One region of the Polaribacter sp. 20A6 genome, then DNA from elsewhere that is predicted to be linked to it. Evidence: riboswitches for the same ligand, from Rfam matches in the RefSeq annotation. Region 1 holds a riboswitch; the other holds the start of a gene.

Region 1 (16,842 bases):
CAAAAAAAGGAACATTTAATTCTTTAGATAATAAGTGACCGATGGTGCTTTTTCCACAACCAGAAACTCCCATAATAAATGTAATGTTTGTTTTAAAATTGCTCATATTTTTTTGGTTAACCAGTTTGGGCACCCAAATATATGTTTTTTAAATTAAAAGTACCTGTATCCTGTTCTTTTTTTTGAAAACAGATAATTGCTTGAAAATTAGTTTAAAAGATGTTTTTTTCTGTAACATAATTCTAATGTGTATAATTTATTAGAATATGGTTTTAAAGGAGTTTAATTTTAGAGGTAGAAAAAAAATGATAAAATATCTATTCGTATAAAGTTTTATCGATGGATTATTTATCAAAAATAAAAGAGTAAAAATATCTTTTGTTGATTAAGTGAGTGTCCATTTATTTGAACGAAATATAAATGAACTTTGTTTTTTAGAATACATTTTAGCTTTCTAATTTCTGATACTATTTTAAGTGTAGTTAAATATATTCAGCATAAAAAAAGCCTCTAGAAAATAAATTCTAAAGGCTTTTTTTAATTATATTTTTAAGTTTTACAACTTAAAAGCTTCTTTAATTGCATCTACATAGTCTAATTTTTCCCAAGTAAAAGTTTCTACTTCTTCGCTCGTAGTTTCTCCCATAGGATTTGTAAATGTAACTGTTTTTACTTCTGGAGTTCTTCCCATGTGACCATAAGCAGCAGTTTCAGAATAAATAGGGCTTCTTAATTTTAAACGTTTTTCTATAAAATAAGGACGCATATCAAAAATAGCTTCTACTTTTTTACTGATTTCTCCATCAGTTAAATCAACAGTAGCTGTACCATACGTTTCAACATTTATACTTGTTGGTTTAGCAACACCAATTGCATAAGAAACTTGTACCAAAACTTCTTTACAAAGTCCGGCAGCAACTAAATTTTTAGCAATATGTCTTGTTGCATATGCTCCAGATCTATCAACTTTAGAAGGATCTTTTCCAGAGAAAGCACCACCACCGTGAGCTCCTTTTCCTCCGTAGGTATCAACAATAATTTTTCTACCTGTTAAACCAGTATCACCGTGAGGTCCACCAATAACAAAAACACCTGTTGGGTTAATGTGGTAAGTAATATTGTCTGTAAATAATTTCTGAAGATGCTCAGGTAATTTTGCAACCACTCTAGGAATTAAAATTTCAACAATATCTTTTTTAATTTTTGCTAACATCACATCATCAGACTTGTCAAAATCATCATGCTGTGTAGAAATTACAATAGCGTCAATTCTTTGTGGTACATTATCATCAGAATACTCAATAGTAACTTGAGATTTAGCATCTGGACGTAAATAAGGAATATCTTTATTTTCTCTACGTAAAGCAGCTAATTCAATTAACAATCTATGAGATAATTCTAATGCTAAAGGCATATAGTTCTCAGTTTCATCAGTAGCATAACCAAACATCATTCCTTGGTCTCCTGCACCTTGTTCTTCTGGGTTTGCTCTATCAACACCTTGGTTAATATCTGGAGATTGTTCGTGGATTGCAGATAAAACTCCACAAGAGTTTCCATCAAACATATAAGCTCCTTTGGTATAACCAATTTTGTTAATTACATCTCTAGCAATTTTCTGTACATCTAAATACGTTTTAGATTTTACTTCTCCTGCTAAAAATACTTGACCGGTTGTAACCATGGTCTCACAAGCCACTTTACTAGATTTGTCGAATGCTAAAAAGTTATCGATTAAAGCATCAGAAATTTGATCAGCAATTTTGTCTGGGTGTCCTTCAGAAACACTTTCTGAGGTAAATAAATATGACATAATAAATCTTTTTTAATATTAAAAATTGATTTTTTTTAAACGTGTTCTTCCTATTGGAAATCAAGAAAAATAAAAAGAGATTGCATAAGTCGCTGAAAGTAGTAGAATATTACTGCTTTAGCATTTTTTGTTTCAGCAGATATAAATATCAGCGTCAGAGGTTGCAATCAGTTCAAATTTTTCCTCTAAAATTCTTTGCAAAGTTACAGCTTAAATTCTAATAACATAATTTTTAAGCATAATATTTTATTATGGTATCATCAATAAAACAAACTTCATTGTTTGTTATTTATTTGATACTTATTAAACAAGGGGTTTTAATGTGATATTTATATTTCTAAAAAATAAATTGATTTTTTCTTGGTTATTAAATTTTTCTAAACATATATTTGCATTCAGAAAGTTCAATAACTTATCGAAATGTTATCAAGAAAGGTGGAGGGAAAGACCCGTTGAAACCTTAGCAACCCTTTTCGTGAGGAAAAGAAGGTGCTAAATTCTACTTAATTTCAGATTCATTTATCAGAAATTGGATAGATAACCCATAAACAATTACACTTCCGTGTATTTGTAAAATTCTTAATAACATTTTTCTAGTAAGTACATCAAATTTTTGATGCATTCGACTTTTGGTTTAATCATTTATTAACTCAAAAAAAATAGAAAAATGAGTACGCACAAATTAGCAACAAACGCACTACATGCAGGGCATGATGTAACACAAAATGGAGGAACAAGAGCAGTTCCTATTTACCAAACATCATCATATGTTTTTAACAACTCAGAACATGCTGCAAACCTTTTTTCATTAAAAGAATTAGGTTTTATTTATACTCGATTAAATAACCCAACAAACCAAATTTTACAAGATCGTTTAGCGGCTGTAGAAGGCGGAATTGGAGCCGTAGTTTTTGCCTCTGGGACAGGTGCAATTGCAACGGGTTTATTAACACTTTTAAAAGCAGGAGACCATATTGTAGCTTCTAGTAGTTTATATGGTGGAACGTATAATTTATTAAGTGTAACCTTACCAAGATTAGGTATTACAACTACGTTTGTAGATGCTGATAATCCAGATAATTTTGCAGCTGCAGTTCAAGAGAACACAAGAGCATTTTTTGTAGAATCTTTAGGGAATCCTAAATTAGATGTGTTAGATTTAGAGGCAATTGCTGAACATTCTAAAGCAGCAGAAGTTCCTTTTATAGTTGATAATACAGTGGCAACACCAGCATTATTAAATCCTATTAAGCATGGAGCAAATCTTGTAATTCATTCTTTAACAAAATATATTGGCGGACAAGGAACTTCTTTAGGAGGAGCAATTATTGATGCTGGAACTTTTAACTGGGCAAACGGAAAATTCCCTGAATTTACAGAGCCTTCTGCAGGGTACCATGGTTTAAAATATCATGAAGCTTTAGGTGCAGCAGCATTTACTTTTAAATTAATTTTAGAAGGGTTACGTGATTTTGGTGCAGCTTTAAGTCCAACAAACGCATTTAATATTATTCAAGGTTTAGAAACTTTACCAGTTAGAATTAAGCAACATTCTAAAAACGCATTGGCTTTGGCAACTTGGTTAGAAGCACAAGAAGAGGTTACTTGGGTAAACTATCCTGGTTTAGAAAGTAATAAATACAAAACGTTAGCAGATAAGTATTTGCCAAAAGGGCAAAGTGGTTTGGTAACTTTTGGAGTAAAAGGTGGTTTTGAAGCAGCAAAAACAATCGCTGATAATACCAAATTATTCTCTTTATTAGCAAATATTGGTGATACAAAATCATTAATTATTCACCCAGCAAGTACAACGCATCAACAATTAGATGAAGCTGCACAAGCAAGTGCAGGTGTAAGTCAAGATTTAATTAGGTTGTCTGTTGGTATTGAAGATTTAGAAGATTTAAAAGCAGATTTAACAGCAGCTTTTTCAAAAATATAATGAGTGTGTCTGTTCAAGCGCAGTCGAGAACTATTATTATTTTTGACTGCGCTTAAATAGACAATAATTTAAAATTCAGTAAATAACTTGGAACATCCATTACAACATATCAAAATAAAAGATTTTACTACAGAATCAGGTGCCTTAATTTCGGAAATGAATTTAAGTTACCAGGTTTTTGGTCAAGATTTAGGAACAGCTCCTATCATTTTGGTAAATCATGCACTTACGGGTAATTCTTATGTTGCAGGTAAAGAAGGTTGGTGGCGAGATATTGTTGGAGATGAAAAGGCAATTAATACTAAAACCTATACCATTTTATCCTTTAATATTCCTGGTAATGGTTTCGATGGAATTTTAATTGATAACTATAAAGACTTTATAGCGAGAGATGTTGCAAAGATATTTTTAGAAGGTTTATCAATATTAAAAATTGAGACTTTATTTGCATTGATAGCAGGTTCTTTAGGTGGAGGAATTGCCTGGGAAATGATGGTGTTAAACAACAATTTAACGCAACATTTTTTACCAATTGCAACCGATTGGAAATCTACAGATTGGTTAATTGCCAATTGTCAAATTCAAGAACAGTTTTTGGTAAATTCTAGCAATCCTGTGCACGATGCAAGAATGCACGCAATGTTGTGTTATAGAACGCCAGAAAGTTTTAAAGAACGTTTTCATCGATCTAAAAAAGAAGATTCAGATATTTTTGATGTAGAAAGTTGGTTGTTGCATCATGGTAAATCGTTGCAAGAACGCTATCAATTATCGTCTTACAAATTAATGAATCAATTATTAAAAACGATTGATGTTACTGTTGGCGGAAAAAAAAATATTGAAATTCTAGATAAAATTGATGCAAATATTCACATTATTGGTGTGAATTCAGATTTGTTTTTTACTGCGGAAGAAAACAGAGAAACACATAAAAAGTTAGCATTAACAAAAGATAATGTTACGTATAACGAGATAAATTCGGTGCATGGTCATGACGCTTTTTTAATGGAATATGATCAATTGCAGAAAATTATTGAGCCTATTTTTAATAAAGATTATAGAGAAAAGAAGATGAAAGTTTTAAAATTTGGAGGAAAATCTTTAGCCAATGGTGAAGGATTAGAAAATGCAATAGAAATTATTGCAAGTAAATATAAAGCCGGAATAAAAGTAACTGTTGTTGCCTCTGCAAGAGGGAATTCTACAAACGAGCTAGAAGCTATTTTAGATAAGGCAGCGTCAAAAAAAGAGTATAAAACCAAGTTTGAAAAATTTAAAGCATATCAATCAGAACCAAATAGTTCTGTAGACTTTTCTCAAGAATTTTCTAAATTAGAAACTATTTTTGAAGGTGTTTCTTTATTGGGAGATTATAGTCATAAAATTAAAGATGAGGTTTTAGCTCAAGGAGAATTGTTGTCTGTAAAATTGGTAGCAAGTTTGTTAGAGAAAGAAAATATTTCTGCAAATGCAGTAGATTCTAGATCTTTAATTATTACTGATGAAAACTTTGGAAATGCACAACCTATTCCTGCGGTTTCTAAAGAAAATGTCATTAGTTTTTTCAAAAATAATGACACAACAGTTAATATTGTTACAGGTTTTATAGCATCCAACAAAAAAGGAGAAACCACTACGTTGGGTAGAAATGGTAGTAATTATACAGCAGCTTTATTAGCTAATTATTTAGATGCAGATGAGTTACAGAATTACACACACGTAAGCGGAATTTTTACAGCAAATCCAGACTTGGTCGCAGATGCTAAAAAGATTGAGCAATTATCGTTCTCAGAAGCGAATGAAATGGCCAATTTTGGAGCCACTATTTTACATGCAAAAACCATTATTCCGTTATTAGAGAAAAACATCAACCTTAGAATTTTAAATACATTTCATAAAGAAGATAAAGGAACTTTAATCACCTCAGAATCTTCATCAGCAAAAGGAATTAAATCTATTGCAACGATAGATAATGTTGCTTTATTAAATTTTGAAGGGAGAGGTTTGTTAGGTAAAGTAGGTGTTGATGCTCGTATTTTTAAAACCTTAAGTGATCGGAATATTAGTATCAGTATTATTGCGCAAGGTTCTTCAGAAAGAGGAATTGGGTTAATTATTGATGCAGATAAAGCACAAGAAGCGGTTGCTGCCCTAGAAAGAGAATTTGAAAATGATTTTTATTCGCAAGATGTAAACCATATTTCTATTGTACATAATGTGGCCGTAATTTCTATTATTGGTCAAGATTTAAGTGAGTTTCATTTACCATATAATGCCTTAATTAAAAACCAAATTGTACCTGTTTTATTCAATAACACGGTTACTGGGAAAAACGTGAGTTTGGTGGTTAAAAAAGATCAATTACACAAAGCTGTAAATGTTATTCATGGGCAAGTTTTTGGAGTTACCAAAAAAATAAATATTGCCATTTTTGGTAAAGGTTTAGTTGGTGGTACTTTAATTGATCAAATTATAGAAAACACACAATCTGTTTTAGAAAGAAGAAAAATTCAATTGAATGTTTTTGCAGTGGCAAACTCTAAAAAAGTGTTGCTAAATAAAAACGGGGTTTCTAAAGATTGGAAACAAAATCTATTAGAAAACGGAGAAGAAAATGTAAATGTTGATGATATTATCGCTTTTGCAAAAGCGAATCATTTTGAGAATTTAATAGCAGTAGATAACACGGCAAGTGTTAATTTTGTAAGTAATTATATTCCGTTTATAGAAGCTGGTTTCGATTTGGTTTCTTGTAATAAAATAGCGAATACATTATCATTCGATTTTTACAAAGAAGTAAGAGCGAAGTTGAAAGAATATAAAAAACAGTACTTGTACGAAACTAATGTTGGTGCAGGTTTACCTTTAATAGATACGATTCGTTTATTACATGAGTCAGGAGAGAATATCACCAAAATTAGAGGTGTTTTTTCAGGAAGTTTGAGTTATTTATTTAATACTTTTTCTGCTGAAAATGTTCCTTTTTCAAATACGTTGCAAGAAGCAATAGATAAAGGTTTTACAGAACCGGACCCTCGTGAAGATTTAGGAGGAAATGATGTTGCTAGAAAATTATTAATTTTGGCAAGAGAATTAGAGTTAGAAAATGAATTTGATGAGGTTGAAATCAAGAATTTAATTCCAGAAAATTTAAGAGAAGGTTCCGCTACTGATTTCTTAGGGAAATTAGAATTATTGAATGATGAATATCAAAAAATAAAAGAAAATCAAGAGCCAAATCATGTTTTACGTTATATTGGCGAATTAAGTGGAGATTTATCTCAAAATAAAGGAAAATTAGAAGTGAAATTAGTTTCCACAGATAAAAGTACTCCTTTAGGTTCTTTAAAAGGTTCTGATGCAATTTTTGAAATTTATACAGAATCTTACGGAGAACAACCAATTGTAATTCAAGGAGCAGGAGCGGGAGCAAGTGTTACGGCAAGAGGGGTTTTTGGAGATATATTAAGATTAGCAAAACATAATAACTAAATAGTTGGCAGTATTTCAGTCAATCACGATTTAAAAAAAGAAACAAGATTAAAAAGAGACAAGAATCAAGACGAAAAAATAAGAGAATTATCAATTTTTGTCTTGGCTCTTGATTCTAAAAGCGAAAGCGGTCTAACAATCTAATAATTACAATGAGCAAACATTTCGAAACAGAAGCAATAAGAAGTCAAACAGAAAGAAGTCAGTTTTCTGAACATTCTACACCTTTATATTTAACCTCTAGTTTTGTTTTTGACGATGCAGAAGACATGCGTTCATCCTTCGCAGAAGAAAAAGAACGTAATTTATATAGTCGTTTTACAAATCCTAACACAACAGAATTTGTAGATAAAATTGTGGCAATGGAAGGAGCAGAGGCAGGTTATGCTTTTGCAACAGGTATGGCAGCTATATTTTCATCATTTGCAGCTTTGTTAAGTGCCGGAGATCATATCGTTTCTTGTAGATCTGTATTTGGATCAACACATGGAATGTTTACTAAATATTTACCAAAATGGAATATTGAAACTTCTTATTTTAAGGTTGATGAGGTAGATTTAATTGAAAGTTTGATAAAAGAAAATACAAAAGTTCTTTATATAGAAACGCCAACAAACCCAGCTGTAGATATTTTAGATTTAGAGTTGATTGGTAAAATTGCAAAAAAACACAACCTTATTTTTATTGTTGACAACTGCTTTGCAACACCATATATTCAGCAGCCAATTAAATTCGGAGCAGATTTGGTAATTCATTCTGCAACAAAATTAATTGACGGACAAGGAAGAGTTTTAGGTGGAGTAACAGTTGGTAGAGCAGATTTATTAAGAGAAATCTATTTGTTTGCAAGAAATACGGGTCCAGCAATGTCTCCTTTTAATGCTTGGGTGTTGTCTAAAAGTTTAGAAACCTTATCAATTAGAGTAGAAAAACATTGCGAAAATGCTTTGAAAGTAGCTTCTTTTTTAGAAGAAAATGAAAATGTAGAGTTTGTAAAATACCCATTTTTAAAGTCGCATCCTCAATATGAAGTAGCTAAAAACCAAATGAAATTAGGTGGAAATATTGTTGCTTTTGAAATAAAAGGAGGAATTGAAGCAGGAAGAAAATTTTTAGATGCTATAAAAATGTGTTCATTATCGGCAAATTTAGGAGATACAAGAACTATTGTAACCCATCCATCTTCTACAACTCACGGACGTTTGTCTGAAGAAGATAGATTAGAAGTTGGTATTACAAATGGTTTGGTAAGAGTTTCAGTTGGTTTAGAACATGCAGATGATATTATTGCTGATTTAAAACAAGCTTTAAATAATAATTAATAATAGTTGTTTTGGTTGTTTAAAGAGTTGGTTTTAATCTCTTTATTTAATTAAATAATAATTTTATTTAAAATTACGCTAAATTGGTTAACCAATTTTGTACTTTTAAAAATTCAATTATTAATGTTATTATTTTTATGAAAATTTCTTTCAGATTATTATTTGTTGGTGCATTATTTTTATCTTATTTTTCTTGTAGTTCTGCAGATTCAGATGAAGAAATAGTAGATATTTTGTCTTTATCTACGATTGCTGAATTTTCTGCAAGTCAAGAAACACAATCGGTTACTGTAACTGCTAATGCCTATTGGTACACGAGTAATAATAATGATTGGATTACAATTTCACCAACAAATGGAATTGGTAATAAAACAATAAATATTTCTGTATCATCAAATACGGAATTTAATACTCGTACAGGTAGCATTACTGTAATTAGCGGTGATTTATCGGAGTCTTTAATAATAACTCAAGCTGCAAGAGAAGAAATAACAGGAGATTTAGATCCTAATAAAGTACCTTCTCAAAATTTTGATTTAGCTACATGGAATTTAAGTATTCCTATTAATAATGGAAGTGGTGTTGCTAAAACAATTACTGTAAGTGAACTTAATGGAGTATATAAAAATGATACTTATTTTTATACTGCTAATGACGGAGGAATGGTTTTTAAGTGTCCAGTAGACGGATTTAAAACATCTACAGGTACAAGTTATACAAGAGTTGAGTTTCGCGAAATGTTAAGAGGAACCAATACTAGTATAGATACCAAAGGAGTTAATAAAAATAATTGGGTTTTTGGTACTGCTCCGCAAGCGGATATAACTGCCGCTGCAAGTTATGACGGAGAAATGTCTGCAACACTTGCTGTAAATCATGTAACAACTACAGGAGATTCTGGTCAGCAAGGACGTGTTATTGTTGGTCAAATTCATGCAAATGATAACGAACCTATCCGTCTTTATTATAGAAAATTAGCAGGTAATACTTTGGGGTCTATTTATTTTGCACACGAACCTGTAGAGGGAAGTGGAGCTGAACAATGGCATGAAATGATTGGTTCTAAAGATAGTTCTGCTTCAAATACTTCAGATGGAATTGCTCTAGACGAAAAATTTAGCTACAATATTAAAGTTGTTGGAGATGATCTCACGGTTACTATTATAAGAGAAGGTAAAGCAGATGTTGTTAAAACTGTAGTTATGGCAAATAGTGGTTATAATAATGGCGGACAATACATGTATTTTAAAGCAGGTGTTTACAATCAGAATAATACAGGAGATGCTGATGATTATGTACAAGCTACTTTTTACGCTTTAGAAAAGTCGCACACTGCAAATTAAGTTATCGTTAAAAATACTTAGATTTTAGATTAAACTATAAACCCACTGAGATAATACTTAGTGGTTTTATAGTTTCAAAAGTTATTTATAAAAAAGTATATCCTACTATTTTAGTATAGTAATTAAATTGTGTAATTTTGTACTATGCTATCAAAGAAAACAAAATACGGAATTAAAGCACTTACTTATCTTGCAAGACTAGAAGATAAAACGCCTGTTTCTATTGCTACGATTTCTAAAAATGAAAATATTTCTTTAAAATTTTTAGAAACTATTCTTTTAACCCTTCGTAAAAACGGGTTGTTAGCGTCTAAAAAAGGAAAAGGTGGTGGCTACTATCTTTTAAAGGAACCTAAAGATATTCAAATGACTACTATTATGAGAATCTTAGAAGGGCCAATTGCCATGATTCCTTGTGTTAGTTTAAATTTTTACGAAAAATGTGCCGATTGTCCTGATGAAAACCTTTGTGCTGTAAATAAGTTAATGGTTCAGGTAAGAGATAGTTCTTTGCAAATTTTTAAAAATACTACTTTGGCAGATTTGTGTAATTGCTAAAACTATAAGTCATTTCGAGGAGGAACAACGAAGCCTTCTTTTTGTTTTATTTATTATTAATTGCCATTTCTAAGCACTAAGCAAGTAGCAATCTCTTAATTATTTCTTTCCGTCTTTAAGTTGATATTCAACTTCTTTTTCCAATTAATATTTAGTACAATACATCTTTACAAATACATTTTATATTCCCTTTGTATTATTTTAATTACTAAATCCTTGTAGTAGTTACATATTCATAATTTATTTGCCGTTTTTTTATTAATCTACTAAATCTATAGGGTTTAGGTAATTTTAAAGATTTAATCCCGACTTTTTGTATAATAATAATGTAGATTTGCATACCCTATTAAAGTAGTAGGGTAATTATTTGAATTAATTTTTTTTATGATTTTAGACCAAATCATTTTTAGTAAAAAAGCACAGACTAAAGGTTTTAAAGAAGATAAAACTTCTGAAAAACCTTTACGAAGTGTGCTTAAGGCATTAAGTTGGAGAGTTATAGGTACAATAGATACTTTAATAGTGTCTTACCTCTTAACAGGGGAGTTATCAGTGGCTACTTCAATTGCATCAATAGATTTTTTAACAAAGTTAGTTTTATACTTTTTTCACGAGAGAGTATGGAATAAAATAAAATGGGGAAAGTAATGAGCTTAAACTTAACACAAGTTAACGCAGAATTAAAAGATAAAAGTCCAGCAGAAATTATAGCTTGGGCTATTTCTTTTGCTAAAAATCCAGTAATCACAACCAACTTCAGACCTTATGAAGTTGCAATTTTAAAAGCGGTTACGGATGTGCAAAAAGACATTAAAGTAATTTGGTGCGACACTGGTTACAATACGATGCAGACGTATAAACATGCAGAAGATATTATAGAAAAACTGAATTTAAATATTCATTTATATACACCAAAACAAACTGCTGCTCACAGAAATGTTGTTTTAGGAGTTCCTTCGGTAGAAGATCCAAAACATGTTTTGTTTACAGAACAAGTTAAGTTAGAACCATTTTCTAGAGCTATGAAAGAGCATCAACCAGATGTTTGGTTTACAAACTTAAGAAAAGGTCAAACTGCATTTAGAGACAGTATAGATGTTGTTTCTCAAAGTAAAGACGGTGTAGTAAAAGTGAGTCCGTTTTATAACTGGACAGATGAAGAATTAGACGCTTATTTAGTAGAACAAAATTTACCAAACGAGTTTACATATTTCGATCCAACAAAAGTAGAAAGTAACAGAGAATGTGGTTTACACATCTAAAAAGATAATTATGAGTAATACAACAATACAAGTAGATGCTTTAGAAAGTGAAGCAATTTATATTTTTAGAGAAGTTGTAGCGCAGTTCGAAAAACCTGTGTTGCTTTTTTCTGGAGGAAAAGACAGTATAACGTTAGTACGTTTAGCTCAAAAAGCATTTTATCCAGCAAAAATTCCTTTCCCTTTAATGCATATTGATACAGGTCATAATTTTCCTGAAACGATTGAATTTAGAGATCGTTTGGCTAAAGAATTAGGTGTTGAGTTAATTGTAAGAAATGTACAAGACAATATAGATTCTGGTAGAGTAAAAGAAGAAACTGGTAGATATGCAAGTAGAAATATGTTGCAAACAGAAACTTTATTAGACGCTATTGAAGAATTTGGTTTTGATGCTTGTATTGGAGGGGCAAGAAGAGATGAAGAAAAAGCAAGAGCAAAAGAAAGAATCTTTTCTGTAAGAGATGATTTTGGTCAGTGGGATGAAAAAAACCAACGTCCAGAAGTATTCGATATGTTAAACGGACGTATAGATTTAGGTCAGAATGTACGTGTTTTTCCAATTTCTAACTGGACAGAATTAGACGTTTGGTCTTATATAGAACAAGAAAATATCGAGATTCCATCAATCTATTTTGCACATAAAAGAAAAATATTTGTAAGAGACGGAATGATCTGGTCTGCAGATGATGAAGTTGTTTTTAGAGATGAAGAAGAAAAAGTAGAAGAAAGAATGGTTCGTTTTAGAACTGTTGGAGATATGAGTTGTACAGCGGCAGTTTTATCCGACGCAGTCGATATAGCAAAAGTTGTAGAAGAAATTAGAGATTCTTCCATTTCAGAAAGAGGTGCAAGAATAGATGATAAACGTTCGGAAGCAGCAATGGAGAAACGTAAACAACAAGGGTATTTTTAGAATACTTTGGGCGTTTTAACGGGCTTTCCACTATATCTTTTTTTGAAAAAACAAAAAAAGGATGTCGTTTCAATCCCTAACGCAACTATTTGCAAACACCTTACAAAATTTAATCGCTTTGTAAGTATTAAAAATGAATACAAATTAAGCTAAAAGCCAAAGGCCAATAGCGAACAGCTCATAAGAATGAAAGTATTAAAAATAGCAACAGCAGGAAGTGTAGATGATGGTAAGAGTACCTTAATTGGTCGTATTTTATACGATACAAAATCATTAACAGACGATAAGTTAGAAGCGATAGAAGAAAAAAGTAGACAACGTGGTTTTGACTATTTAGATTTCTCTTTAGCAACCGATGGTTTAGTTGCAGAACGTGAACAAGGAATTACTATTGATGTAGCGCATATCTATTTTTCTACACCAAGTAAAAGTTTCATTATAGCAGATACTCCAGGGCATATAGAATATACAAGAAACATGGTTACGGGTGCTTCAACAGCACAAGCTTCTATTGTTTTAATTGATGCAAGAAACGGAGTAATAGAACAAACATACAGACACTTTTTTATCAATAATTTATTGAGAATTAAAGATGTTGTAATTGCTATTAATAAAATGGATTTGGTTGAGTTTTCTGAAGAGAAATACAACACCATTAAAGCTGAAATTGAATATTTAGCAAGTAAAAGTGAGTACAAAGGTCAGAATTTAACGTTTATACCAATGTCTGCTTTACAAGGAGATAATGTGGTTCATAAATCTGAAAATACGCCTTGGTATAAAGGAGAAACGTTAATGCATCACTTAGAAAGATTAGATACAGAAGATATTAATGATGCTTCTCAAACTCGTTTTCCTGTGCAAACAGTTATCAGACCAAAGACGGAAGAATACCACGATTTTAGAGGATATGCAGGAAAGCTTTATGGAGGTGATTTAGCTGTTGGAGATGAGGTTGCAGTGTTACCATCGCAAACAAAATCTAAGATTAAAACAATTAATTTTTTCGATAAAGAATTTCAAGAAGCAAAAAGAGGAAGTTCTGTTACAATTACGTTAGAAGATAACGTAAATGTAAGTAGAGGAGATATGTTGGTAAAAGTAAATGAAGAACCAACAATTGCTAAAGAATTAACAGCAACTATCTGTTGGATGGATAAAGAGCCTTTAAAAGCTTCACAAAAATATTATATAAAACATGGTGTAAATGATGCACAAGCAAAAATTACACAATTGTCTAGTATTATAAAAACTGATTTTTCTGGTATTGAAGAAAATCCATCAGAATTGGTATTAAATCAAATAGGAGACATACAATTAAAGTTAAGTAAACCATTAGCTTTTGACTCTTATAAGAATAACAAATCAAATGGATCATTTATTTTAATAGATCCAAAAAGCAACAATACAGTAGGTGTAGGTTTTATAAAATAAACCAATTACCAACCAACTAGCAGCCATTACCAACCATCAATATTAAATCATGCAAAGTTTTAGAACAGAAATAGAAAACCAAGTTGTAGAAAGAGATATTATTGATTTAGCAGATAAAATTGCAAAATTCAATAATCTAGAAATAGACGAAGAGAAATTTAGAAGTTTACGTTTAGCAAGAGGTGTTTACGGTCAGCGTCAAGAAGGCGTACAAATGATTCGTATTAAATTGCCTTATGGTAAAGTAATGAGTAATCAATTACGCAGAATTTCTGAAGTTTCAGACGAGTATTCTAGAGGAAGATTACATATTACAACACGTCAAGATATTCAAATTCACTATGTAGATTTACAAAGAACGCCAGAATTATGGGCAGAATTAGAAAAAGATGAAGTTACTATACGTGAAGCATGTGGTAATGTTGTAAGAAATGTAACTGCCTCAGAAACTGCTGGTATTGATGTAAACGAGCCTTTTGATGTTTCTCCGTACGCAGATGCTGTTTTTAAATTCTTTTTACGTAACCCTATTTGTCAAGAAATGGGACGTAAATTTAAGGTTTCTTTTTCTTCTTCGGATGAAGATACAGGCCTATCCTATTTACATGATATCGGATATATTGCTAAAATAGAAAACGGAGTTAGAGGTTTTAAAGTGATGGTTGCAGGAGGATTAGGTTCTCAGCCTAGACATGCAGAAACTTTATATGAGTTTTTGCCTTCAGATAAAATTATTCCAGTAATGGAAGGTGTTTTAAGAGTTTTTGATCGTTATGGTGAACGTAAAAGTAGAGCCAAAGCAAGAATGAAATTCTTACTAAAAGATATCGGTTTAGAAGCTTTTAAAGAATTAGTAGCACAAGAACAAAAGGCTATCGAATTAAAAACGGTTGCAATAGATGCAGATGGTTATGTTGCGTCAACTCCAGTTTCTGTTGATGCTCCACAAGTAGAAATAAAAAATCAAGAAGCTTTTGATTTATGGAAATCGACCAACTTAATTCCACAAAAGCAAGCAGGTTATGTTGCAATCGGAATTAAAGTTTTATTAGGAGATTTTTATACAGATAAAGCACGTTTATTAGCCGATTTAGTAGATACATACGCAGCAGGAGAAATCCGTTTAACATTGCGTCAAAATATTGTTATTCCTTTTGTAAAAGAAGATTTAGTTCCTTATTTCTATCAAGAATTAGAAAAATTAGGTTTTGTAGAAGCAGGTTATAATAAGGCAGTAGATATTACCGCTTGTCCTGGTACAGATACGTGTAATTTAGGTATTGCAAGTAGTACAGGAATTGCAGCAGAACTAGAAAAAGTAATTGCTGCGGAATACCCGCAGTATTTAAAAAATGAAGATCTTGTTATTAAGATTAGTGGTTGTATGAATGCTTGTGGGCAACACAACATGGCAAACATTGGTTTTCAAGGAATGACTGTAAGAACACCAGATAAATTAGTTGCGCCAGCGTTACAAGTTTTATTAGGTGGTGGAAATTTAGGAAACGGAAAAGCACTTTTTGCAGATAAAGTAGTAAAAGTACCAAGTAAAAGAGGACCAGAAGCATTACGTAGAATCTTTAATGATTTTGAAGCAAATGCAGCTGGAAAATCTTTTGTAGAGTATTATAAAGTGACAGGTGAGCGTTATTTTTATGACTTATTAAACGATTTACAAGATGTTACTAATTTAACTCAAGAAGATTTTATTGATTGGGGAGAAGAAGAGAAATATTTAAAAGAAATAGGAATTGGAGAATGTGCAGGTGTTGTGATCGATTTAATTGCCACTTTATTTTTAGAAAGTGATGAGAAAATTGAAAATGCAAATGAAGCTTTTACAAACGGAGTATATTCTGGTGCTATTTATTATGCATATCAGTCTATTGTAAACTCTGCAAAAGCATCATTATTAGCGGCGGATAAGAAAACAAATACACATGCAAGTATTGTATCTCAATTTGATGAGTTCTTTATTTCTTCAGAAAAAATAGATTTAGGAGGTTCTTTTGCCGATTTGATTTATCAAATTAATAAGTTTGCTCCAACAGAAGAATTTGCAAAGAAGTATATTAGCGATGCAAATACGTTTTTACAGAAAGTAAGAGCTTTTAGAAATGCTGAAACTGCAATTGCAGAGTAAGTTATACAAGAATAAAATGAGTTTAAAAACCCCAAAGTTAACCGTTGTAGGAGCAGGTCCTGGAGATATAGATTTAATAACAGTAAAAGCTATAAAGGTTTTAAAAACTGCCGATGTAGTTTTATATGATGCTTTGGTGAATGAAGAATTATTAGCATATATAAATCCGGAAGCCGAACAAATTTTCGTTGGAAAACGCAGAGGGTGTTATAAATATCAACAAGAACAAATTAATGAGTTAATTGTTGAACGAGCAAAATCTAGCGGACATGTAGTTCGTTTAAAAGGTGGAGATCCATTTATTTTTGGAAGAGGTGCAGAAGAAATGGAATATGCAGCAAATTTAGGTTTAGAGGTTGCGGTTGTTCCAGGAATTTCATCTTCGTTAGCAGTAGCTGCTTATCAAAATATACCTTTAACAAAACGTGGAAGTGCAGAGAGTTTTTGGGTAATTACAGGAACCACAAAAGATCATAAAATTTCTAATGATATAGAGTTGGCTGCAAAGTCTAACGCAACTATTGTGGTGTTAATGGGAATGAGTAAACTGCCTCAAATTGTAAAATTATTTCAAGCTGAAGGTAAAAATAATTTACCTGTAGCCATTATTCAAAGAG
Region 2 (16,842 bases), on a different contig from region 1:
TAAAAACCAACGATTTTTTTCGAAAGCCAATTCCCTTGCAGATTCTTCTAAGTACGTATCTAATGTAAAAGAAGTGAAGTTATTGGTTGTATTACCATAAGCTCTTTCTCTAATTTTATTGATGTATTCTAGCGCTTTAGACTCATTACCAGCTCTCCATTGTGCTTCTGCACCTAACAAAAGTGTTTCTGCAAAACGGTAATACATGTGATCTTTCCAACTTTCATTTTTTAATGCTGCTTTTTCTGCATCATAAAACTTTTTTAAACTAAAGTGATATCTTCTATAATTATCATCATAATCTGTAACAGGAATTACTTGCCCAAACCTAGGAGAATCTGGGTTGTTTGCTACATAAGTTTCTGGGTAGTAATACGTACTATAACGTTTGTCATTTTCTTTATCATAAAGATTTTCTAAATAATCATTAGGAAATGACCAACCAAGTGCTTGTCCCCCATTTTCTATTTGTGCTATAAAATCTCCAGATCCCTGTTCATATAAACGATGTGTAAAAACACTACCAAACCAAGATCCATCTCCACCTGCTAAAACATCATTTGCATTATCTATATCATTACCACCAAACAATTCATCTCTAGTGTAAGCAAATAAGGTTTCGCTGTGTTTTAAGTTTTGACCAAAAACAGTATTTAGATCTACTAAAGCATGACCACTATCATTAATAATTGCATCAAACTGAATTACAGCTTCTTCCCAATTACTTTCCCACATAGCTACTTTACCTTTTATGTGTCTTGCAGTAGCTTTATTATATCTTCCATAAGACTCATTATACGATAAGTTTTCTACAGCAAATTTTAAATCATCATTAATTAATTTATACACATCTGTTGGATTCGCCGGTTCGTAAACGATAACGTCATTTAAGTTTTCTGGTGTGGTTGCAATCGTATCTAGAAGAATATTATCATACATTCTTAATAGATCAAAATAAACTTCTGCTCTTATAACTTTAGCTTGTGCTAATAAATGATTTCTTTTAGTAACATCCATATCAATACCTTCTGCAGTATTAATGATGGCGTTTGTTCTATCAATAATTAAATACCCATTTACCCATTTATTAGCAGCAAAATTACTAGGTGTATGATTTGGACCATAAGGCCTGTGAAATGTTCTCGTTAAACCAAGATCTGTACCTGCTAAAAAGAAGATATTAGATATCAAACGATCATCAAAACCACCAGGTGCATTGTAAGATCTCATTAAATTGTATAATGCGTTTACTCCAACATCTAAACCTTCTTCTGAAGTGTAGATATAATCTACAAATACTTCATCAAAAACCTCTTCTTCTAAAAACTTTTCACACGAAATATTTAATGTCGAGATTAGAAAAGCTAAAACAAATAATATATTTATATTTTTCATCTTCTTATTTATTTATAATTCTTATTTAATTTTAAAATCCTACTTGTAAACCAACTACAACAGAAACTGCCTCTGGGTACTCATTTGGAGATTTTTCTGGACTATAAGATTGAAAATCTGTAATGGTTAACAAATTACTACCTGTAACATAAAACCTTAATTTATTAAGACTTAATGACGTTAAAGTTTTTTGAGGTATTGAATATCCTACTGATACATTTTGTAAACGAACATAAGAAGCGTCTTGTAACCCTTTAGATATTAATTGTGTAGGGTCATCAGATTCATTTGGTCTAGGAAAGCTACCTCCTGGATTTTCTGGTGTCCAATAATCTTGTTTAATTCCATTTTTAATACCTCTTAGAGAACCTCCTTCTAGATAACCATATAAGAAAGAGTTATCTTTAGTAATTCCCTGAACAGTAGTGATATTTGCAGAAAAGTCAATTCCTTTATATTCTGCTCCTAAATTTAAAGTTCCAAACCAATCTGGTGTTAAATCTGTTATTACACGATCGTCTGCATTTATAATACCGTCATTATTTTTATCTAATAACTTTACATCTCCAGGTTTTGCATTTGGTTGAGCCGAACTAATAATATCTTCCCCTTCTTGAAAAATACCTATAGGTTTATACCTATGAGCAACTTTTGTTGGACTACCAATAAATAATTGGTTAGCAACATCATCATCTTCTACACCATCACCGTCACTATCTATACCAGAAAGACTAAGTATTTTATTATTGTTTTTAGAGAAAATTAATCCTATATCTAATTTAAAATCGGTATCTCTAAGAACTGCTGTATTAAAAGACACTTCTACTCCTTGGTTTTCTACTTCACCAAGATTTACCAATTGACTAGAATAGCCTGTTGCAGCATTTAAACGAATAGGAAATAATAAATCTTTTGTTCTTGTATTATAATACTCAACTGTAGATGTTACTCTATTACTCCATAAACCAAAATCTATTGCAGCATTAAATGTTGTTGATGTTTCCCATTTTAAATCTGGATTAGAAATTTCATTATCACCAACATAACCAGATACTTTAATACCATCTATTATGTATTCTCTTAAACCAGCTGTAGCAATACTTCCGTAAGGATCTATACCTTCATTACCAACACTACCGTAACTAAATCTTAATTTTAAATTATTAACCGCATCAACTTTTTCCATGAAAGATTCTTTATGAATATTCCATCCTAAAGCAGCTGCTGGAAAAAATGACCACTTATTATTTGCACCAAAAACGGTTGAACCATCTGATCTACCAGAAACGGTTAAATAATATTTTGAATTATAATCATATTGTACTCTTGCAACAAAAGAAAGTAAGCCTCTAATATAACCAGTTGTGGTTGGTGTGTTTGTTTCTGCTGCTTCTAAACCATTAATACCTAAAATATCATTAGGTATATTATTGGCAAAATTATAAAACCTATTAGATTCCTTTTGGCTAATACTATGAACACCTGTTAAATTTAAATTGTGTTTAGAGTCTGTATTAAAATCAGTGGTATAAGTAAAAATGTTTTCTAACTGTAATTCTACAATATCATTGTAACTAACACTACCGTTTGCTAAACCACCACTAGAAATACCTGTTATAGAATTTGTAGAGTTATACGATAAAGCTTTTTGGTTCCAAGCTCTTCTACTTGCATTTAATCTATATTTAAAACCTTTAAATGGAGTTACGTCCATAAAAATATTTATAATATTATTACTATTACTATCGTCTGTATTTGTTTCTTTTAAATTGATTAAAGGATTTTTGTTTTCTTCAAATCCACTTGGTTCTATTCTTAAAGATCCATCATCATTATAAACTTTACCTAAAGGTGATGTTGTAATTGATGAAAGAATTATGTTACCAACATTTGGTCTATTTGAATTAGCATATTGAAAAGAAGTGTTTAATCCAATTTTTAACCAATCATTTAATTTTTGATCAACATTTAATCTTGCAGTTACTCTATTATAATCAGAGTTTTTAATAACACCTGTTTGATTAAAATAATTTAAACTGGTATACACACTCATTTTATCTGTACCAGAGGCAATACTTAAATTGTGGTTTTGTGTACTACCAACACCTATTATCTCTTTTTCCCAATCTATATAATTACCTGAATTTATACTTGATAATTCTAAATCAGAAAAAATTTGATCATCTGGTAAAAAAACTCCTAAATTAGAATTTCTACTAGCTTCTCTTTTCAGTTGAGCAAATTCCTCTCCACTATAAATATCAAAATTTCTGTTTATGGTTTGTATTCCTGATGAACCATTGTAAGAAACAGACATCTTACCTTCCTTACCTCTTTTTGTAGTAATTAATACAACTCCATTAGATGCTCTAGCTCCATAAATTGCTTGTGCTGCTGCATCCTTTAAGATTTCCATAGAAGCAATATCATTTGGGTTAATATCATTAATATTTTCTATAGGTACACCATCTGCAATCACTATAGGACTGTTTCCTCCACTAATAGAGTTCTGACCTCTAATAAGAATCTCTGAAGAACTACCAGGACCTCCATCTCCAAGTGTAACCTGTACACCAGCAGCTTTACCTCTTAACATTTCTCCTACATCAGATGTAGCAACTTTCATCATCTCTTCTGTTTTAACAGATGCCACAGAACTAATAAGATCACTCTTTTTCTGTGTACCGTATCCAACAACAACTATTTCATCTAAAGACACCGCATCAAATTTCATAATTATGCTAAGCTCAAATGAATCTTCAATTAACTTAGATACTGTTTTCATACCTATATATGAAAATTGTAAAGTATCTCCTTTTGCCGCCTTAATGGTAAAATTACCATCAAAGTCTGATTGCGTACCCGTTGTGGTACCTTTAATAATTATGCTAACACCAGGTATTGGCATATTGGTATCATCCGTTATTACTCCGGTAATTGTTTTCTGTTGTGCATTTATAGTATTATAAAAGCTACACATAAAAATAATTAAGCTTACTTTAAAAAGTTTTTTAGCTCGATTAATCATATTTGTTTGTTTGTATTCTTCCATATTTAAATCTTTCTTAGAATTTAGTTGATTTTTAATTTAACCATCGGAATTGAAAATAGGCTGTAGCAAAGATTCAAATAAATGAAAGTTAGATAGGGTTAAATACATTCATTTTTTGGGGTATGAATGTGTTTTCTTTAAGTTTAAAGGGGTTATAGGAAGATAAATTCTACTATTTTTTAAAACAATAAAAAGTTATTAGACTATTAATTTTATTTTTCTAGCATCTTTTTTCTGTATTCGGAAGGAGAAACCTCAAATACTTTTTTAAATTCTTTGCTAAAATGTTTACGATCATTAAAACCAACTAAATAAGTAACTTCAGAAACGTTACAATTTGTTTTAATTAATATTTCTGAAGCTTTTTTTAACCTTAAATACTTAATTAAACTGGCAACAGAATGATTGGTAAGTGCTTTTACTTTTTTATACAAAACCGTTCTACTCATTCCTATTTCAGAAACCAACCCATTAACATCAAACTCTGGGTTTTCTATATTTTGTTCAATCAATTTCATTAACTTCTTAATAAACAACTCATCTGGGTCGTCTATTTTATCTAGTTTAGAGTCTATAATAAAACTTCCACTAAACTTTTGTCTTAATATTTCTTTGGAAGACAATAAGTTAATAATATTTAATTTTAAAACTTTAATACTAAAAGGTTTGCTTATATATGCATCTGCCCCAATAGTTAATCCTTCAATTCTACTTTGTGTAGAAGCTTTTGCCGTTAATAAAATGATTGGAATATGATTGGTTCCTTCACTAGTTTTAATATGCTTACAAAACTCAAAACCATCCATTTCTGGCATCATTACATCACAAATAATTAAATCTGGAATTTCTTTTACCATATAATCAAGAGCATCTTGTGCTTTAGAAAAATCGATAATATGATATTCTTCTTGTAGAATATCTGTTATAAATTGTCTAATATCTCTTTCGTCATCAATTATTAAAAGCGTTTTTTTGCTAGTATCATTTTCAAAATTTTCTTGTTCATGACTACCATTGTTGTTTTGTATAATTTGAGAAATAGGTGTTTCTATAGTTGGTATAATAGAAACTGGATCATCAATTGTTATCTTGTTTTCTATTGCATAAGGTGTTTTTAAATGTTCTTTACCTTTCTGTAATGAGATTTTAAAGACAGTATTAGTCCAAGAACTATCTTCATTTTCGATCGTTAATTTTCCTAAATGTAGCTCTACAATTGTTTTAGATAATGCCAAACCAATACCACTACCTACATTTTTATATCCTCTTTCATTTAATTGAAAAAAGCTTTTAAAAACGTTGGTTTTACTACCTTTTGGAATACCAATTCCATTATCCTTTATTTTTATTTCTACCCAATTATTATCCTCTGCTACTTCTTCAATAGAAAGTACTATTTTCCCATTTTTCTTAGTAAATTTAAAAGCATTACCTAACAAGTTGTAGATAACTTTTTCCATTTGATATGTATCAAATAAAAGAGGGATTGCTTTAGAGTTCATTACAAATTTGTAATCAATATTCTTTTTAACTGCAAGTCCCTTAAAAGATTCAAAAATATCGAAACAAAATTGTACAATATCTTTTTCTTCGCAAAAGAGTTTAGCTTGCTTACTTTCAATTTTTCTAAAATCTAAAAGCTCATTAATCAGGTTTAATAATCTTTCTGAATTTTTCTTGATATTTAAAAGTTTTTTATAGTTTTTTTCATCCTCTTTATTTAATTCTAAAAGCTCTTCTACAGGGCCTTTAATAAGAGTTAAAGGTGTTCTTATTTCATGAGATATATTCGTAAAAAAGTCTAACTTCATATTATAAAGCTCTTTCTGTCTTATACTTTCTGTTTGTTTTAATACAAGCGCCTGTTTAATGTACATTTTACTTCTAATAAAATTCATAATTAAAAAGATAATAGACAATAAAAGCAGTAGGTATAGAAAATAAGCTAAATTAGTTTGCCACCATGGTGGAAGTATTTTAATTTTTAATGATTTTACTAATGTTGGGTTTTCTAGACCTTCTTGATGTAATGATTTTAACTTTAAAACATAGGTTCCGGCTTCTAAAGCGGCCAAGTTTATGTTATTTTGCGTACCAATATTCTGCCAATCACCTTTATCAAAGGTGCTCTCTAATTTATAGGCGTAATTATTTTTTTCGGTATGAATAAAATTTAAAGAACTAAATTGAAGTCCTATAAATTTTTGATTATGGTTTACCGTTATTTCCGATGCTTCAGAAATATCTTTTTTTAATATTGGGTTATCTATAGAGAATTTCACTTCTTCATTATTAACCATTAATTTTGTAAGAACTATTTCACTTTCTTTTTTTGTTTTTTTAATGGTGTTTGGATCAAATAACACGAAACCTTTACCACCTCCAAAAGCAATTTTATTTTCTATATTCTCAGAACAATTAATGGAATAACTTTTAACAGTAATTCCGTTTTTAGTACCATAACTTAGAATTTCTAGATTTGATTTTATAAAAGGAACACTAAATTCATTAAATTTTATTTTAAACAGTAAATTATTAGAACTTACCCATAAATTACCATCATTATCTTCTGCAATACTTTTTATAGTATCATCGGTTAACCCAAGACCTTCATCTATTAGATAAAACTTATTATTATTTTTATCAAAATAAGTTAAACCTCCATATCCTAAGCCAATCCAAAGTCTATTTTTAGAATCTGTAAAAACAGTAGTTAATGTATTGTTAGGTAGTGAATATGCTTTTTCACTTTTAAAATAAGTTGTAAATGTTGACGTGTTTTTATTATAAAAATCTAGTCCGAACTGTGTAGAAATCCATAAACCTTCTTCAACTTTATTTATGTCTATAATAAAGTTATCACTAATAGAGTTCTTAGAAGTATCTTTAATATAATTTTTAATATCACCGTTTTTAGAAACTTCAATTAATCCATTTCCGTCTGTACCAACCCAAATAGTTTCGTTATCTACAGCAAGAGAAGTTACTTGAACATCCTTATCATTTATGGTTATTTTACGAAATGTTTTTTTCTTTTTATTAAATTCGAATAAGCCTATTAATGTTCCACATAAAAGAGTATTCTCATTTTTATTTTCAACAGAATTTATAACGTTTGCACCATTTCCATTAAAGGAATTTATAAAATAAGATTTTCTAACGCTAGTTTTAAAGTTTAAATGATTTAAACCACCTCCATTTGTTCCTGCCCATAATGAGCCGTCAACATCACTGGCTAATGCATTAACAATACTATTGTTTAAACCAAACTCTCCTTCTATACTTTCATTTATATTAACAAAATTAGAATTACATTCATTATAAAAGTTAATACTACCAATCTTTGTTCCTAACCAAACACTGTTTTCTCTATCTTTTAATAAACTAGTTATATTATTATCACTAATTGTTGATGCTATTATTTGATTGTGTTGATAGCTAAAAAATTCTTGTGTATCTTTTTTAAAAACATTTAAACCGTTATCTGTAGCAAACCAAATAGTATTAGTATCAATAGATAAAATATCTTTTACATTATTAGATGAAATAGTATTTTTATCACTTTCTAAATGTTTAATAGCTATAAATTTATTACTACGTTTCGAGAACATATATACCCCTGCACGTTCCGTTGCAAACCACAAATCTCCTTGGTGGTCCTTTACTATTTTTAAAATTCTATTTTGATGAAATAACTTGTTCTCTTTTATTGATAAAGGTAATTCTATTGCTAAACCTGTTTCAGGATTAAAACTTTTTAAACCAGCATTTGTGCCAACTAAAACACCATGTTCTTTATCGTAAAATAAAGAATATACCTTGCTATTACTTAAACTAGGATTTGTTGTTTTAAAAACATCTTTTAATAAATGATTTTCCTTATCAATTTTTCTTACGCCTCCAAAAGTACCAACCCACAAATTGTTTTGATCATCTTCTACAAACGAAGAAATATAGTTTCTACCTCCTTTTGTTTTTAGAATATCAATAATTTTAAAATCATTTGTATTTCTATTATAAAGGTTAACTCCATGATTTGTTCCAACCCATAAATTTTCATTTACATCCTCGTAAATAGTATTTATCTTGTTATCGCTAATAGTACCATCTTCTCTATTTTTGGTATAATATCGTATAAAATTATAACCGTCATAACGCAATAAACCATTATCTGTTCCCATCCAAATAAACCCTCTTTTACTTTGAGTAATTACAGAAATATTACTTTGAGGAAAGTTGTCGTTGTATTCTACTGTATTAAACTTTAAATCTAATTTTTGAGCATTAGAAGAAAACGAAATAATAAATAGCAGAAAATAGAAATATATGTTTTTCATGAGGATGTTATTACTCTAATAGCTTAAAAAAAATAAACTTATGTAAAATAAGCTAACCTTAGAAACTTAACAAATAATATATTTTATTTTTTATTAAAGGTAATGTTTCTTGTTATTTAAAGTACTCATTAAATTGAGCATTTGGTATTAATAAAATTAACTTCTTCGAACATTTCTTACAATTAAGAGTTGTTCAAAGAAGTTAAAAGTTTCCTTTTAGTATGTATTCTTTTTTAAAATACGATTACCTCTGGAGCTTTATTATTTTTTGCCATTTCAATGGTGTAAAGAATTTGTTTTTTAAGAACTCCACTTTTATTAAAAACAAGCACCATTGTACTGTTTGGGGCAATTGTTCCTTTAAAATTAGCTTTTAATTCGTTTTCTGATGTTAAAATCAAATCATCTTTTGTGTTTTTGTTTAAAGAGTTCAAATCAAAATTGTAAGAGTCTTTTTCACTTTGATTCATTAATAAGAAACTATTTTGAGCTTCATTTTCAGAACCTAAAATCTTAAAGTACCCTTTATTACTAGTCATTTTAACATAGTTTCCTGTTATGTTTTCTGACATCATTTGCATGTGGTAATACGTAGAATGAGGTGTAAAGTTTGGTGGACTACCAATATAACCAAAATAGGTTTTTGCAACATCACTTTCTTGAATACACCAAGGGGTTACACAAAAAGCTTCATATTCCATTGATAAAGAAAATACATCTACCCAAAACTGACCGTTTATAAATGAAGGTACAGAAATACCTTCTATACTTAAGTCATCTGGGTTAGAATACGTAATATTAAATTCTGTAAGTCCCCAAGTTAATGCAGCATCTCCTGTTCTATTATATTTTAAATTAGAGGCATCTATATCTTCTTTTAAACTTAAAATTTGACCACGAATTTTGTCTACAGAATTAAAAATAACATCTTTTCTCGTATATTCCTTTCCATTAGGGTACGAGTGAAAATTTACACCATCTATATACCAATTTCCATTTTCATCACGTCCAGCAACACTTTTTTCATCACTTAATAGTAGTGCCTCGTATAAATCATTATAATATGAGGCTGCATCTGGAACAAAAATCTTAATTGCTGGGTCTACAACTTTCATAGCCGTAGCATACGTTTTTATCATGTTAGAAATTGAATCTATAGACCATTTAGACATTCCGTAAGGTTCATTTCCAATAGACCAATATTTAACTTTTAAACTATCTTTACTAAAATGTTTTACTAATTCGGCAGCTCTTTCTGCAGATTCTAATTTAGAAACTTGAAATAACGGTTCTGCACCAATTTTTTTAATAGATTTTACCCAAGTTTCTAAAGTCTCCATAGGTGGCATTTTAACATCATAACCATTACCGCCAATTCTAATGATTGTTGGCCCACTTTCTTTTACTTTTCCCCAAAGAGATTCTTGAATGTAACCTGGTCTACCTTCTGCCCTATTTGTTAACCACAAATTCTGACCAAAGAAATATGGACTTATAGGTTTTGCTGTTGTTATTCTTGTTGCTGTTGTTTCTTCTATTTTATCTATTGGTTTATTGCAACCAAAACAGATACTTATAATAATGATTGTAAATTTTAGTATATTTTTCATATTTAATTTGATTATAATGTTACTTCTGCGTTATTGTTTTTTATTACTTTTTTAAACCAATGTGCCGATTTTTTTGGTATTCTTTCTAAAGTTGTAAAATCTACATAATGCAACCCGAACCTTTGCTCATATCCCAGAGCCCATTCAAAATTATCCATAAAAGACCAAGCAAAATAGCCTTTTAAGTTTACGCCATCTTGTATTGCTTCTTGACAAGCTATTAAGTATCCTTGATAAAAATCTAACCTTTCTTGGTCATCAATTTTACCATCTATTAATTTATCTGGATAGGCACAACCATTTTCTGTGATGTAAATATTTGGTTTATTGTAACGTTTATCTATCCATTTTAAAAGTTTCTTACATCCCCAAGGCACCACTGCCCAGTCCATTAAAGTTACTTTCCAATCTTTATCTACAGACAAATCTACATCCTGATCTTCAGAAATTCCTCCATTTCCATTTACAGCAACTTCCTTTTTAATTCCGTCTGAATTTGCGGCAAACATGGTGGTGTAATGATTTAGTCCAAAAAAGTCTGAAGTACCTGTAATTAACTCTTTCTCTTCTTTAGAAAAGGAAGGAAGACGTTCTTTTAATCGTTCTTTCATTACCTTCGGATAATCTCCTTTGTAAATAGGATCTGCAAACCAAGCGATAAAAAATTCTAGAGCTCTTTCTGCAGCGTCTTTATCTTCTTTACTATCTGTTAAAGGTTCTCTCCAATCGCAATTATTAGAAATTCCTATTTCTCCTTTTTGATGCGTATATTTTTCTCGATATAACTTTACAGCTTTTGCATGTGATAAAATTAAATGATGTCCTGCTAAATAAGGTTCTGAATTAGAAACTCTACCAGGAGCAAAAACACCTTGTCCGTAGCCTAAAATAGAAACTACCCAAGGTTCATTTAATGTAATCCAGTTTTTTACACGATCACCAAACCTATCAAAACAGATATCAGCATATTCTTTAAAGTAATCGGTAATATCTTTATTTAACCAACCGTCATTTTCCATTTGTAACGCCAATGGTAAATCCCAATGATAAAGTGTAACCCAAGGCACGATATCTGCTTTTAAAAGTTCATCAATTAACTCAGAATAAAACTGAATTCCTTTTTCATTAACAACTCCTTTTCCTGTTGGCATAATACGAGACCAAGCAATAGAAAAACGATAGGCTTTAACGCCCATATCTTTCATTAACTGTATGTCTTCTTTAAATTTATGATAATGATCGCAAGCAATATCACCTGTTTCATTATTATTTATTTTACCAGGAATGCTACAGAAAGCATCCCAAATAGACGGCCCTTTTCCATCTAAATCACTAGCTCCTTCAATCTGATATGATGATGTAGCTGTTCCCCAAACAAAATCTTTCGGAAATTTATTCATAAGTATAGTATCAATATTTTTATATATTCTATTTTTCTAGTAATCTTCTTGCGTTTAATTCTGATGTAATTTCATCTAATTTAGTCTGGGTAAGCGGATAAAAGAACATTACAATCGCTGCTAAAATGGTAACTATGGATGGAATCCAACTCATTAACATAACAACTCCTGGTAATGCACCTTCAATTGCCACCGAATCTTGACCACTATAATGAAATGCAGCTAAAACCAAACCTATAATTGCTCCTGCAATTCCGCCTCCAAATTTTGTTGCAAAAGAACCTGCAGAATATACCAATCCTGTTGCTCTCCGTCCGTTTTTAAATTCTGAATAATCTGCTGCATCTCCTAACATTACAAAGAACAAAGTAGGCAGAATTGCCGCACCAAATTCAGAGATAATACCTAAGGTGAAAATCATAGAAATATCATTTGGACCACAGAAAACTAGTAATGCATTTACACCTCCAGAAAATAATAGTGCACAAATAAACAACATTCGTTTTCCTAATATTTTACCTAAAGGAGCGGTAATCATTGCTCCTGCAATAGAGGCTAACATTAAGCCAACCATAAAACTGGCGGCCAATAATTGATCATTTAAATAATGTGTAAAGTAAACTACAACAATTCCTTGTTTTATAGAATTATACACATTAAATAACAGGCCAATTGCTAATAAAATTAACCAAGGTTTGTTTGTAATTAAATCTTTTAGATCTTGTTTTAAGTTTGTTTCTTGGTCTTTAGGTGGTAATACTCTTTCTTTTGTTGAATAAAAAGTAATAATCATAAACAAGGTTAAGAAAATAGACATTACATAAATAGAGTTGCTATATCCTTTCTTTTGATCTATAATTGAAAAAGATTCTTTATTGATGTCTTTTTCTCCGGTTACAATAAATGTGTAATTTTTATTAGCTTCTATGGTAAAGCTCTTTCCTTTGGTCGGAATATTTTCTTCGGATTCAAGAGTATCCCAAGTAAATAAAGCAATTCCGTTTTCTGTTTTAATATTTGCGTTTAAAACATCTTTTGGTGCAGAGACTTCAACTTTAAATCTTTCTGTATCTAATTTATCAACTTTAATAGTTGGGTTTACATTACCAAAATAAGCAACCAAAAAAAGTAAGGCTCCTTGTACCAACATTCCTCCTCCAAATGCCCCAACCATTCTAAAAGAACCAATACTTGTTCTTTCTTTATCATTACCCGTCATTACCGCCATTAATGCTCCGTAAGGAACGTTATTTGCTGTATAAATTAAGGTAAATGCAATGTAGGTGATATAAGCATAAATAATTTTACCTGTTGGATTTAAATCGGGACTAGAAAATAACAACGAAAGACTAAGACCTAACGGAACCGCTGTCCACAAAATCCAAGGTCTAAATTTACCGTATTTAGATTTGGTTCTGTCGCCAATAATACCCATTAAAATATCGCTAATACCATCGCTAAAACGAGATACCAACATTAAAAGCCCTACTGTTGCAGGATGCAATCCAAAAACATCGGTATAAAATATAAATAGAAATGCGGCAACACCTCTCCAAGCTATATTGGCAGCACCATCTCCAAGAGCATATCCTATTTTTTCTTTTAACGATACTTTATTTATGTCTAACATGCATTAATTTTCTAAATTGATTTCAAAAAAAACATTCAATTATTTTATGCTATTTCTCAACTGTAAATAAAATATTTATTCTAAAAAGTGAAGTAAGACAAATGTGCTTTTTAAGGGGGGGATATGTTCTAACACCAAATAATAATAATAATAATAATAATAATAATCAAAATGAAGAGTTAGATTCATTTGGTACACCCCTATAATTCAATCATTAAACATATCTGTTAAATAAAAAAGCTTTATATCTTGAGATACTGAAACTTTAGCAATACCATATATCTAAAAAATACTTGAAAGACTTATCATATCGAGAACGCTGCACTAAACTACATCTGAGAAAGTGTAAATCATTTTTAATAACAAGTTTTTATAAACTTTTACAGGACATTTATTTACTATCTTGATCTATGCAATACTTTTCTAAATTAGAAATGGAGCTAGACCTCTCCTCAATTTTTTTTAGAGAATAAGTGGTCAAATAAAATCTAAATCGGAGACTTTAAAGTTGTGTCCAAGGCTTTTTTTAGAGAAGCGTTTTTCCTGAAATAAAGCTTTTCGCGGAATGCAGGGAAATATGCTGAACAGATTATAAAACTAGAAAATAATTATTCAAAAGATAATTCACTTTAGGTTCAGGTTCGCTTAATCAATATAAAATAGATGCCATTTAGAAACAAATTAAATTTACAATTATGTTGTCCAAGAATATTTCTTACTTTTGTCCTGTATCAGGAACGCAAAAAATGCGTACCAACCGAGCACAACAGTCACGGTGGTTTAGAATACGGACAGTTCAGTCAAAATAAATGAACCTCCTTTTTTATTATATTTCCCTGATGCATAACTTTTAAATTATGTATTATGAAAACTGTTTTTACAACGCAAGAAGGCGTTAAAATGAATTCTGAATTAGATTTCGGGAGCACTGCAACCATTAAAAATGAATTTCACTTTTTAATGACTACTTATTCCTACCACAATGATGAATTAGAAATTAAAGTTCAATACAAATTACAATTTGACACAAAAAAAGAAGATATTATTTATGTTATTCATCAATTAATTGAAGCAAACCATTTTTATACCGGTTATCCTACTTTAAAGGATAGCGTTATTTTTACACAACTTGAATTTGAGACAATCATTTCTGATATAAAAACTCCTAAAACCATTGAGAAAGCAAAAGCAATTCAAAAAATTACACCATTAATTACTTTTTTAGAGCAACAACAATTACATCCTAAACCAACAGGTTTTAATGAGAATAGTTGGACTGCAAATTGCCCATCAGGAGGAAACCATTTTATACAAGTGGTAACTACAAACGATCAATGGGGATGTGGATATTGTAAACGTAAAGGAGGAAAAGAAGAATTAGAAAAATGGCTTCAAGAAAGGAAGTTTATAAAAACAAAATAAACTCATAACCAGATATCTGTGTTTATATTCATGAAAAATGAAGACTAAAAAGAATTAAAACAATCTAATAGAGGTTAGTTAACTCCCTTTTATTTAACTTAATTGGTTGTTATTTTTTCTGTTATTAAATTTTCTAATGCTAGTATAGTCGAAGTTAACTAATTCGAGCATAATTGAGAACTATTTAGACTATTAAGATAAATTTAAGGGCAATCAAACAGACCAATTTCTTACTTTTAAAACAGACATTTACATCTACAATCTAATTTTATTTCAGCTATACAATTAAAAAAACCTAAGTAATAACAACTTAAATATAGTAGGAAATTTAGTATAGTTTTTACCTACATATTTTAAAACAAAAAAAAAAATCACTCAAGACATAAACAAGACAATACAAACAACTTACATTTTATATTTCGGATAAACCAGCGCAAGTAAAAGGTAATATTTAGCATGAAATATGCTAACATATAAATTAATTTTATAGATATAAAAAACTAATATTTTAAACACTATAAACCATTTATTATGAAAAAAAAATACTTTAAAATTTTATTTATGGCTGTAGTCCTTTTTACTACCACAAAAATAGCTGCACAACAAGGACCTACACATTATCAATTTACAACCGATGCTCAATCTTGGGTTAAAGGCTATGGTCCCGGAACAGTATCTTGGGATGATGGAACTACTACACCCTCTTCTGATGGGGCACTAACTCTAGACAGAACTGAATCTGGCACAACAAATAACAATGCCAATATTAGAAGAGGACAAGGCGGAGATGATGCTTTTATTGTATTAGATGCAGACGTTTACAACTACATTAAAGTTAAAGTTTATAACGAAACAGAGGCTATAAATGTACAAGTACAAGGAAAGTTTAGACCCGCAGGAACAACAGATGAACCTTCTAGCATTGATACTCAAAATAATAATGGCGTATTGTTAGCTAAATTTGCTGGTGGATTTCAAACAATATATTTAGATGTGTCTGCTATTACAGGAGAGGTTACTACATTAGATATATTATTTAGAGCTGGTAGTGCTTTAACAGACCCATCAGGAGCTAAATTATATATTGATGAAATTGAATTTTTAACAGAATTACCTCCTTCTACATATTCTGAATTTATTAAAAACCCTAGTTTTGATGATGTCGTAGGAAGTTATACTTTTAGGGGAAATACAACTCAATTAGGTAGAGAATTATCTACAGATTTTGCTAAAGATGGAACCAAAAGTTTTAAAAGTACTTTTACTAAAGATCAAGATGCTCAGTTTTGGTACTTTAATGATTTTTCACAGCCTTATGCTGCTGGAATTATTACTGACGGAAAACAAGCCAAGGTAACAATGTGGGTAAGATCTTCAAGAACAACTCCTATAGCAATTATGGTTCGATTAAAAACCACAAATGCTGCTGGAGAAAACTTACAACTTAATGGTTATCCTACCACAATTGTTAGCACAAGTGGTACTGCAAATACTTGGGAAGAATTATCTTTTGCCATTCCTCTTCCTTTTAATCATACAAACACTGCTACAGAAGTTCGCAATATAGAAATGTGGCTTGGTTATAATTATGATGCAGAAAACACAACTGTAAATGGTGTTGCTGGAGACGTTCTTTATTTTGATCAAATGAGCGCAATTATAGAAGATGCTCCTACTGCTAATGTTCATTCTAATCAATTAGAAGAAGTAAAAATGTATCCAAACCCTGCAGAAGATCAATTATTTATTAGCTCTAAAGAAACGCTTAATAAAGTTGAAATCTTTAATCTGTTAGGTAAAAAAGTACTTTCTACTACGAATACAAAATCTATTGATGTTTCTTCTTTAACTAAATCTGTTTATTTAGTTAAAATATCTTCAGACAAAGGAATCTCTACAAAGAAATTAGTTAAAAACTAAATAATTATTTTCCACAAATTACGTACTTTATAAAAGCTAGCAATTTAAAATTGTTAGCTTTTTTTGTTTATCCTTT

Evidence for each region. A riboswitch is a leader RNA that binds a small molecule or an ion and turns the genes downstream of it on or off. The one in region 1 is predicted to bind S-adenosylmethionine.
Region 2: it holds a riboswitch for S-adenosylmethionine, as region 1 does, so the genes downstream of both, GQS57_RS09945 (hypothetical protein) here and GQS57_RS12290 (O-acetylhomoserine aminocarboxypropyltransferase/cysteine synthase family protein) in region 1, are expected to answer to the same signal.

The regions. Positions count from the first base shown of each region.
Region 1 is NZ_WTPZ01000004.1:497,967-514,808, reverse strand. It holds gene gndA (NADP-dependent phosphogluconate dehydrogenase) at 1-106, opposite strand, end outside; gene metK (methionine adenosyltransferase) at 557-1,813, opposite strand; SAM riboswitch class I at 2,234-2,357, shown strand; gene GQS57_RS12290 (O-acetylhomoserine aminocarboxypropyltransferase/cysteine synthase family protein) at 2,481-3,755, shown strand; gene thrA (bifunctional aspartate kinase/homoserine dehydrogenase I) at 3,843-7,247, shown strand; gene GQS57_RS12280 (O-succinylhomoserine sulfhydrylase) at 7,400-8,569, shown strand; gene GQS57_RS12275 (polysaccharide lyase family 7 protein) at 8,707-9,912, shown strand; gene GQS57_RS12270 (Rrf2 family transcriptional regulator) at 10,057-10,470, shown strand; gene GQS57_RS12265 (DUF2061 domain-containing protein) at 10,855-11,118, shown strand; gene GQS57_RS12260 (phosphoadenosine phosphosulfate reductase family protein) at 11,118-11,732, shown strand; gene cysD (sulfate adenylyltransferase subunit CysD) at 11,743-12,648, shown strand; gene GQS57_RS12250 (sulfate adenylyltransferase subunit 1) at 12,835-14,082, shown strand; gene GQS57_RS12245 (HEPN domain-containing protein) at 14,132-16,225, shown strand; gene cobA (uroporphyrinogen-III C-methyltransferase) at 16,242-16,842, shown strand, end outside.
Region 2 is NZ_WTPZ01000003.1:635,033-651,874, reverse strand. It holds gene GQS57_RS09975 (RagB/SusD family nutrient uptake outer membrane protein) at 1-1,395, opposite strand, end outside; gene GQS57_RS09970 (TonB-dependent receptor) at 1,427-4,447, opposite strand; gene GQS57_RS09965 (two-component regulator propeller domain-containing protein) at 4,660-8,784, opposite strand; gene GQS57_RS09960 (hypothetical protein) at 9,018-10,394, opposite strand; gene GQS57_RS09955 (GH1 family beta-glucosidase) at 10,406-11,794, opposite strand; gene GQS57_RS09950 (MFS transporter) at 11,823-13,424, opposite strand; SAM-I-IV-variant riboswitch at 14,148-14,242, shown strand; gene GQS57_RS09945 (hypothetical protein) at 14,289-14,846, shown strand; gene GQS57_RS09940 (T9SS type A sorting domain-containing protein) at 15,378-16,766, shown strand.